DNA from 2 places in the Stenotrophomonas geniculata genome. Region 1 is predicted to be linked to the other one. Evidence: predicted binding sites of a transcription regulator. Region 1 holds the regulator's gene; the other holds the start of a gene.

Region 1 (5,066 bases):
CCTGACGCCGTGATCCTGTCCAACCGCCGGATCGAGGAAGGCATCGAGATCGTCGCCGCCGCGAACTATGACGAGAGCGCCGTGCAGCGTGCACTGGAAGCCTCGCGCCGTGACGTGGCACCGCCGCCGGCACCGAAGCCGCGCACCGCCGCCGATGCCGTCATTGCCGCAGTCACCCGCCGTCGCAGCAACACCCCCGCTCCGGAACCGGTTGCCGCGACCACCTCGGCCGTGGCCGCCCTCGCCCGCGCCGCGGTCGGTGCCACCGGCCGTACCCTGGACAGCGCCGACGAGATCGTGCCGACCCGCGGCAGCACCGGCTTCGCCGCGACCCTGGCCCGCGCTGCCGTCAACGAACCGGCGCTGCCCGAACAGATCTTCGCCCCGTTCGCCGAGGCCATCGTTGCACCGGCACCGGCACCGGCCGCCAGCGCGCCAGCCAACCGTGCCCGCTTCCAGATCGACCCGCCGCACGAGATGCATCACGAAAGCGCGGCCCCCGCCGTGCAGCCGCCGCCGCTGCCGGGCGCGGCTCCGACCGAAGCACAGCCGGAGATCGCCGCCAGCGAACCGGCAGTGGCCGACGCCGTCATCGAAACCTCGCCGGAGCCCACCCTCGCCCCGGCCCCGGTGCTGACCGTGGTCGCCCAGGACGACGCCGAGATCCGCCAGCTGCGCCAGGAAGTGGCCGGCATGCGCCAGGTGATCGAGCGCGAGATGAACCGCTTCACCGACGAGCGCCTGCGTGGCTGCCCGGTGCGCGCCACCGCGCTGGACCTGATGGACGAGTACGGTTTCGACGCCGGCCTGGCCCGCGACGTAGCCATGCAGATCCCGCTGGAGACCGAAGCCCACCGTGGCCGCGGCCTGATGCTGGGGCTGATTTCGCGCAAGCTGCCGATCGCCCCGGTCGACCCGCTGGAAGAAGGCGGCGTGATCGCCCTGGTTGGCCCGACCGGCGCCGGCAAGACCACCACCATCGCCAAGCTGGCCTCGCGCTTCGCCGAGAAGCACGCGCCGCGTGATGTGGCCCTGGTCACCACCGACACCACCCGCATCGGCGCCCGCGAGCAGCTGTACGGTTACGGCCGCCAGCTCGGCATCGCGGTGCACGAGGCCAACAGTGGCACCGACCTGGACCAGCTGCTGGAACGCTTGAAGGACTACAAGCTGGTGCTGATCGACACCGCCGGCTTGGGCCCGCGCGACCGCGCGCTGGCCGCCCAGCTGCAGTGGCTGCGTGCCGCCCGCCAGGTGCGCACCCTGCTGGTGCTGCCGGCCAATACCAGCTTCGGCGACATGGACGAGGTGGTCCGCCGCTTCGGTGCCGCCAACCTGCAGGGTCTGGTGCTGAGCAAGCTGGACGAGACCGGCCGCTTCGGCAACGCCCTGTCGGTGGCCGTGGACCATGCCCTGCCGATCACCTGGGTGACCGATGGCCAGGACGTTCCGGAGGACCTGCACCGGGCCAGTGCGGCCAATCTCGTACTTCGCCTTGAAGATTTGCGCCGCGCGGCCGATATGCCCTGCAACCCGGAGTTGAACCATGCCGTCGCGTGAGTACGCCAAGCTGACCAAGACCTTCCCGCTGTCGGCCACCCGCAGCGAGCCGCTCGGCCCTGTGCGCACCATTGCCGTCACTGGCGGCAAGGGCGGCGTGGGCAAGACCAACGTTTCGGCCAACCTGGCCGTGGCGCTGGCCGGCATGGGCAAGCGCACGCTGCTGCTGGACGCCGACCTTGGCCTTGCCAACATCGACGTGATCCTGGGCCTGAACCCCACCTTTACCCTGGCCGATCTGGTCGCCGGCCGCTGCACGCTGGATGACGTCATCGTCGAAGGCCCGAACGGCGTGCTGGTGGTCCCGGCCGCGTCCGGTCGCCGCCACATGGCCGAGCTGGCCCCGGCCGAGCACGTCGGCCTGGTCAACGTGTTCTCCGAACTGGAACGCGAACTGGACATCATGGTGGTGGACACCGCCGCCGGCATCACCGATGGCGTGCTGACCTTCTGCCAGGCCGCGCAGGACACCGTGGTGGTGGTCTGTGACGAGCCGGCCTCGATCACCGACGCCTACGCGCTGATCAAGGTGCTGTCGCGCGAACGCGGCGTGGACCGCATCCAGGTGGTGGCCAACATGGTGCGCGACCCCAACGAGGGCCGCGTGCTGTACGAAAAGCTGACCCGGGTCTGCGAGAAATTCCTCGCCGATGTCTCGCTGAACTATCTGGGCTGTGTGCCGCAGGATGACTGGCTGCGCCTGTCGGTGCAGCGCCAGCAGCCAGTGGTAAAGGCCTACCCGTCCAGCCCGGCCGCGCTGGCGATCACCGAGATTGCCCGTCGCACCGCACGCTGGCAGGCGCCGACCGAACCGCGCGGCGGCGTTGAGTTCTTCCTCGAACGCATCCTCAAGCAGCGCGGGGTGGCCGCATGAAAGGCGCAGCCCAGTACCGGGAAGTCCAGCGCACGGCGGCCAACGAGGTCATCGCCCAGCATTCGGACCTGGTGCGGCGCATCGCCCACCACCTGGCCGCACGCCTGCCGGCGAGCGTCGAGGTCGACGACCTGATCCAGGCCGGCATGATGGGACTGATCGAAGCCTCGCGCAGCTATGACGCCGACCAGGGGGCTTCGTTCGAGACCTACGCCTCGATCCGCATCCGCGGTTCGATGATCGATGAGATCCGCCGTGGCGACTGGGTGCCGCGCTCGGTGCACCGCCGTGCACGTGATGCCGCCGCCACCATCCGCCGCCTGGAACAGAGCAGTGGCCGTGCCGCCAGCGCCACCGAAGTGGCCGCCGCGATGGAGATGCCATTGCCCGAGTACCTGCGGCTGATGGAAGACGCTGCCCGTGGCCAGGTGCTGAGTCTTGAATCGCGCATCGAGGACCAGGGCGAGCTGGACACCGTGGCCCAAGGCGGCCCGACCCCGCAGCAGGTGCTGGAGCGCGGCGAGTTCGGCCGCGAGCTGGGCAAGGCCATCGGCCACCTGCCCGAGCGCGAACAGCTGGTGCTCTCGCTGTACTACGAGCAGGAACTGAACCTGAAGGAGATCGGCGCGGTGCTCGGCGTGAGTGAGTCGCGGGTCTGCCAGATCCACGGCCAGGCGGTACTGCGCCTGCGTGGCCGGCTGAAGCTGTTCGAGGCCGCCGACGCCGGCCTCGAAGAATGAACATCCCCGAGGCGGCTGCCCCCGGCCGTCCGGAATGAACAACAAAGGAATTCTGCTTTGAACAAGAACATGCGCATCCTGATCGTCGACGACTTCTCGACCATGCGTCGAATCGTCAAGAACCTGCTGGGCGATCTGGGCTTCACCAATACCGCCGAAGCCGAGGACGGGCATGCCGCGCTGTCGCTGCTGCAGAGCCAGCCGTTCGATTTCGTGGTCACCGACTGGAACATGCCGGTGATGACCGGCATCGAGCTGCTCAAGGCGATCCGTGCCGATGCCAAGCTGAAGACCCTGCCGGTGCTGATGGTCACCGCGGAAGCCAAGCGTGAACAGATCATCGAAGCCGCCCAGAGCGGCGTGAACGGCTACATCATCAAGCCGTTCACCGCGCAGACGCTGGAAGAGAAGCTCGGCAAGATCTTCGAACGCCTGGCGGCCAGCGCCTGATGGATACCACGGTCGACAAGAGCGCCCTCGCCCTGCGCCTGCAGGAGGCCCTGGACGCACTCGAGTCCGGTGACGAAGCCGCCTGGCGGCAGCGCATCGACGGACTGGTCGCGCTGCGCACGCAGCCGATGATGAGTGGGCTCTCGCGGCTGGCCCGCGAACTGGGGCAGGCGCTGGGTGAACTGCCGACCGTGCCGAGCGAAGCCGGGGAACTGGACGATGCCTGCGCGCGCCTGGACCACGTGGTGGCGATGACCGAGCAGGCCACGCACCGCACCCTGGACCTGGCCGAGGAATGCCGCAGCCTGACCGAACAGCTGCGCGCCGAAGGCCTGCAGCCGGGCCAGGACGCGCAGCTCGAGCGCATCCGCCACAACCTGACCGAGATCGCCCTGACCCAGAGCTACCAGGACCTGACCGGGCAGATCATCCGTCGCGTGGTGGGTATCGTCCGCCGCGTGCACGAAGGCTTCGGCGCACTCGGCCTGCCACCGGAACAGCATCGCACCGACCCGGAACTGGCCGGGCCGGCACTGAAGGGACTGGACCGCCACGCGGTCTCGCAGAACGACGCCGACGACCTGTTGTCGGATCTGGGGCTGTAAGCATGAGCGCGGTATCCGACGACATCACTGCCGATTTCATCATCGAGGCACAGGAAATCCTGGATCGCCTCGGCGAACAGCTGGTGTCGCTGGAGCAGGCACCGCAGGACAGCGATCAGCTCAACGCGGTGTTCCGCGGCTATCACACGCTCAAGGGCGGCGCCGGATTCCTCGGCGTCACCGCCATGGTCGAGCTGTGCCATGCCGCTGAAGAAGCGCTGGGCGCCGCGCGTGCCGGCCAGGCGGTGCTGCAGGCCCATCACTTCGACGCGGCCCAGCAATCGCTGGACTACCTGCAGTCGATGCTGGATGCAGTTTCCTCCGGCACCGAGCCGGGCTATGCACCGCCGGACCTGATCGCCCAGTTCGACGTACACGGCGGTGCCGTGGCGGCACCCGCCGCCGCAGCAGCACCCGCCGCGGGTGGCAGCGACCTGATCACCGACGACGAATTCGAGGCCCTGCTCGACCAGCTGCATGGTGGCAACGCGCCGACCGCGGTTGCACCGGCGAAGAAGGCCGACGACGGACTGATCAGCGAAGACGAGTTCGAAGCCCTGCTCGACCAGCTGCACGGTGGCGCCGCACCGGGCACCAAGCCTGCTGCCGCCATGGCACCGGCGCCGGCTGCAGCCCCGCGCCCGGTCGCCGCACCGGCACCGGTGGCAAAGCCGGCCGCCAAGCCGTTGGCCGAGGCCGAACATACCGTACGCGTAGACACCAAGCGCCTGGACGCGATCGTCAACCTGATCGGCGAACTGGTGCTGTCACGCAATCGGCTCAAGACCCTGCGTGCACGCCTGCGCGATGAAGAATTGGACCGCGCCGTGTCCACCC
Region 2 (5,066 bases), 1.2 Mb from region 1:
CCAAAGTAGGCGGCGCCACGCTGAGCGATGGGGCGATGCAGACGGCGGATGGGCAACTGGCGGGCACGCCATCGGCTGTGTTCGATGCGGTGGCCGTGGTGCTCAGCCCGGAAGCCGCGAAGGCCTTGTCGAAAGAGAGTGCAGCCGTCGAATTCGTCAGCCAGGCGTGGGCGCACCTGAAGGCCATCGCCAGCGACGCAGGCGGCCAGACGCTGCTGAAGGCGGCGCGGGTCGGCAACGATGCCGGCATCGTCGAAGCGGAAGACGCCAAGGCCTTCCTGGCGGCGGCCGCCACCCGCCAATGGGCGCGTGAACCGAAGCTGCGCCTGCTGGCCTGACTACTACGACAGGAGATCCGTCATGCCCCGTGGTGACAAATCCGCATATACCGAGAAACAGAAGCGCCAGGCCGAGCACATCGAGGAAAGCGAACGTGATCGCGGCGCGAGTGAAGGCACCGCCGAGCGCATTGCCTGGGCCACCGTGAACAAGCAGGACGGTGGAGGCAAACGTAGCGGCAGTGCCCGCAAGGGCGCGAAGAAGGCGACCAGCAAGAAGGCTGCCAAGAAGGCGCCTGCCAGGAAGTCGGCCACAAAGAAGGCCACGACCAAGGCGACGGCAGCGAAGAAGGCACCTGCGAAGAAGGCGGTGGCGAAGAAGGCACCGGCTCGCAAGACCGCGACAAAGAAGGCCACAAAGAAGACGGAGAAGAAGGCTGCGGCCAGGAAGACGGGTACGGCCGCCTCGCGGAGCGCCGCCGCAAAGAAGGCAGCCAAGACGCGGGCCGCGAAGAAGACCGTGCGCAAGGCGGCGGCGAAGAAAGCTGCGCGTACGCGTACGCGTGCGCGCGCCTGAAGCGTCGGTCAGGGGGGGAGCGTCCTCATCCATGCGGCAACTTCGGCTGCGTCAGCACGGCCTTCAGCAGTAGACGGGCTCCTTCCAGCGAAATACGGCCGCTCAAGGCGGCCGTATTCCTGTCGCTGCACTGCCCGCTCAGGCTGCGCGACGGGGCACAGCAGAGACCGCCGCGCCTTCTACCTTGAATACCGCCACCGACGTGGTCAGTGCATGCGCCTGTTCTTCCAGCGCGCGGCTCGCCGCAGTGGCTTCTTCCACAAGCGCGGCGTTCTGCTGGGTCACCTGATCCATCTGCACCACCACCTGGTTGACCTGCTCGATGCCGGCGGCCTGTTCCTTGCTGGCCGCTGCGATGTCGCTCATCAGCTGGGTGGTGCGCGAGCTGGCCTGGGCCACGCGCGCGATCGCGGCTTCCGATTCAACGGTCACCGCCAGGCCACTCTTCACCTTGGCAGCGGCGTCTTCGATCAGCTCCTTGATCTCCTTGGCGGCGACACCGGCACGCTGCGCGAGCGTGCGCACTTCGCTGGCGACCACGGCAAAACCACGGCCCTGCTCGCCTGCGCGCGCAGCTTCCACTGCAGCATTCAACGCCAGGATGTTGGTCTGGAACGCGATGCCGTCGATCACCGTGGAGATCTCCGAGATGCGAGCCGACGACTGATCGATCTCGCCCATGACCGATGCCATCTGTGCCATCGCCTGCTCGGTCTCGCGCACCGCGGCACCGGCGGCATGCGCTTCGCTGTCGGCCTGACGTGCCAGCTCGGCGTTCTGGCGTACGGTGGAAGTCAGTTCCTCCATCGATGCGGCCGCTTCTTCCAGATTGGCGGCCTGCTGCTCGGTGCGGCGCGACAGGTCGTTGTTGCCGGCGGCCAGTTCCTGCGCCGCGTTGTTGATGCTGTCGGCAGCCACCTGGATGCCCCGCACGATGCCAGTCAGCTGCGCAGTGGTGGTGTTGGCGTCGTCGCGCATGCGGGCGAACACACCGTCGTACTCGCCATCCATGCGTGCGGTCAGGTCGCCGTGCGAGATCGCGCGCAGCACGTCGGAGACGTCGGCAATGCTGGACTGCGAACTGGCCATCATGCCGTTGAGGTGCTCGACCATCGCCTTGAACTGGAACTGGAACGCAGTGGCATCGCCACGCATGCTGAAATCACCGGCACGCGCGGCGCGGGCCAGTTCATCGATCTGCGCGTTGATCGCCATCAGGCTCTGCTTCACCGCGGCCAGGGTGCGGGTCAGCGTGCCCTTCTCGCCCGGGTAGTCCGGCAGGTCGCGGCTGAGGTCACCGATGGCGTAACGCTGCATCACTTCAGCCATCAGCAGTTCCACCTGCACGTGCGATTCGACCAGGCTGTTGGTCGCCTGCACCATGCGGCCGAAATCGCCAGGGAACGCACTGGCGTCCATGCGATAGCGGATCGCGCCCGCCTCATGCTGTTCGGCCATCTGCAGCTGCGCGCCGATCGCCGCCTGCACGCTCTGCCGCACGCTGGCCATCGCCTCGCCAAGCTGGGTCAGCTCATCACGGCCACCCAGACGGAACTCCTGGTCCAGCTGGCCCTTGGACAGCCGTTCGGCCAGGTTCACCGCGCGGGCCAGCGGGCCGGTCAGGCTGCGGCCGATCATCACCGAGGCGCCGATGCCGACCAGCAGTGCGACGCCGCCCAGCACCAGCAGCTGCAGCAGGCTGCGCTCGCCCAGCCTGATCGCCTCGGCGGCTGCATCGCGGCTTTCCTTCTCTTCGAAGTCCACGCCGTCGGACAGCGCCTTGTTCCAGCCATTGGCCGCTTCCTGCACCGGGCCCAGGGTCAGCGCCACGGCGCCCGGGTAGTCGCCCTGCTCCATCAGTTCGCTGGTCTGCTTGTTGAGCGGGCGCGCGATGGCGCGCTTGGCCGCGATGGTTTCCGCGATGGCCTTGCCCTCCGCATCACCCGGTAGTGCCTGATAGGCGGTCCAGCTGGCCTCATAACGCTTGACCAGATCGGCGATGCGCTGCTCGTCGTGGCCACGGTCTTCGCCCTGGCGGATCAGCATCTCGCGGCGCACCACCATCATCTGGTTGTTGGCATCGAGCATCTGCGACAACAGACGCACCTTGGTCACGCTGACGTCGACCACCTGCTGCATCGCGCGCTTCTGCACGACACTGGCGGTGGCGCCGGTGGCCACCACGGCGGCAACCAGCAACAACAGCAGGCCAAAGCCCAGCCCAAGACGCCAGGCAACCCTGACATTCCTCAAGTAGTTCATCGGTACATCCAAAACGGGGGGATGCGCCCCTATCGGCCGTGCCACCGGCAATCTTGATCGGCAACACGCACGCGCGTCGGCAGCCGTTCACCTTGGTGAGGCCACGCGCCGCGCTTCTGCGGCAAGGTCCAACCGCCCGCCGGGACCGCACTGCTCATGCCGGCATCAGGTTGCTTTCACGGGGGCTGCGCAGCCTCTCCGGGCAGGGTGGAGCTGCCATCTGCCGGAGATCTCCATGCCCGTATGTCGCCCCGCCCTCCTCGCCCTGTCCTTGCTGATGTCCCCCGCCTTCGCGCAGGTGCCGCCGCCGGTCCAGCTGCCGGAGCCCATTGCCGAGAAGACCGGACCCGATACCGCGACGCGCTCGCCACTGCACGCCCAGGTGCTTCTGGATCGCGCCAATTTCTCCCCGGGCGAGATCGACGGTGAGGTCGGCAGCAATCAGCGCCGGGCCGTGGCAGGCTTCCAGGCGGCCCACGGCCTGACAGTGAGCGGAGAGCTGGACGATGCCACCTGGAAAGCACTGCAGGCCGATGCGACCACGCCGCTTGCCAGTTACACGTTGACCGCCGAGGACGTGGCCGGGCCGTTCATCGCCGTTCCGAAGACGCCCGCCGCGCAGGCAAAGCTGAAGGCACTGGGCTACAGCAGCGTCGAGGAATCACTGGGAGAGCGTTTCCATGCGTCGCCGGCATTGCTGAAGGCGCTCAACCCCGGCGTCGATCTAGCCAAGGCCGGCAGCCGCATCCAGGTGCCCAACATCGCACCGGCTGCATTGCCGAAGGCGGCGAAGATCGTGGTCGACAAGTCCGATTCCACCCTGCAGCTGCTGGATGCGCAGGGCAAGGTGACCGCGCAGGTGCCGGTCTCTTCCGGCAGCCAGCATGATCCGCTGCCGATCGGTGAATGGAAGATTCTCGGCGTATATCGCGACCCGCCGTTCCACTACAACCCCAAGCTGTTCTGGGATGCGCGCAAAGGCGAGAAGAAAGCCACGCTGCCGCCAGGCCCGAACAATCCGGTCGGCCGGGTCTGGATCGACCTGTCCAAGCCCCACTATGGCCTCCACGGAACGCCGGTACCGGGCCATGTCGGCAAGACCGAATCGCATGGCTGCGTACGCATGACCAACTGGGATGCGCTGCGCGTGGCCGATGCGGTGGATACCTCCGTCCCCGTGGTGATGCAGGAGTGAGCCGATGCGTTTTTCGCAGCTGATCGTGCTGGGCGTGCTGCTGGGTGTGGGACTGGGCTGGTGGCTGCGCCGCGATGCTGGCGAATTCGTGGCCGCGTCCACTCCTGCAGCGCAGCCCAGCGTGGCCACAACGCCGTCGATGCAAGCTGCCGCGCCGCGCGCGACGGCACCGACTGGCATCGACGCAGCCTCGGGCACCCTGCTGCTGCCGGTGCAGGGGGTACTGCCCTCTCAACTGCGCGACACCTTCACTGATGCACGCAGCGAGGGCCGCGTGCACGATGCGATCGACATCATGGCCGATGCCGGTACGCCGGTGCTGGCGGTGGCCGACGGCACGGTGGAGAAGCTGTTCGACAGCAAGCGCGGTGGGCTGACCATCTACCAGTTCGAGCCCAGCGGACGCTGGTGCTACTACTACGCGCACCTGCAGCGCTATGCCGATGGCCTGAGCGAAAAGCAGATGATCAAACGCGGGGATGTGATTGGTTATGTGGGCAGCACTGGCAATGCCAGCGCGGAGGCCCCGCACCTGCATTTCGAAGTACACGTACTGGGGCCGGAGAAGCAGTGGTGGAAGGGGGAATCGATCAATCCGTATCCGCTGCTGAAATCGGCTGCTTCGACGCCCGGCGCTGCCAGCGCCGCAAGGTGAACGTGAACACCGCCAACGCACCCCCGGGAATCAGCAGGAACAGTGCCGCCACCTTCCAGAAAAAGAACGGCCACAGCCAGACGTAATCCAGGTCGGTCA

The links. The regulator FliA, encoded in region 1, starts transcription of late flagellar genes. The targets are predictions, from matches to a motif close to TAAAGTTTNNCNNNCNNNGGCCGATAA.
Region 2: RI032_RS14070 (methyl-accepting chemotaxis protein) is a predicted target of FliA. The motif match lies at 3,147-3,173, and genes of this name have one in related genera.

The regions. Positions count from the first base shown of each region.
Region 1 covers NZ_CP140571.1:4,285,613-4,290,678, forward strand. The annotation lists gene flhF (flagellar biosynthesis GTPase FlhF) at 1-1,560, shown strand, start outside; gene RI032_RS19820 (MinD/ParA family ATP-binding protein) at 1,547-2,434, shown strand; gene RI032_RS19825 (RNA polymerase sigma factor FliA) at 2,431-3,174, shown strand; gene cheY (chemotaxis response regulator CheY) at 3,232-3,624, shown strand; gene RI032_RS19835 (protein phosphatase CheZ) at 3,624-4,229, shown strand; gene RI032_RS19840 (chemotaxis protein CheA) at 4,232-5,066, shown strand, end outside.
Region 2 covers NZ_CP140571.1:3,074,676-3,079,741, reverse strand. The annotation lists gene RI032_RS14080 (catalase) at 1-338, shown strand, start outside; gene RI032_RS14075 (hypothetical protein) at 361-855, shown strand; gene RI032_RS14070 (methyl-accepting chemotaxis protein) at 994-3,117, opposite strand; gene RI032_RS14065 (L,D-transpeptidase family protein) at 3,353-4,312, shown strand; gene RI032_RS14060 (peptidoglycan DD-metalloendopeptidase family protein) at 4,317-4,967, shown strand; gene RI032_RS14055 (hypothetical protein) at 4,903-5,066, opposite strand, start outside.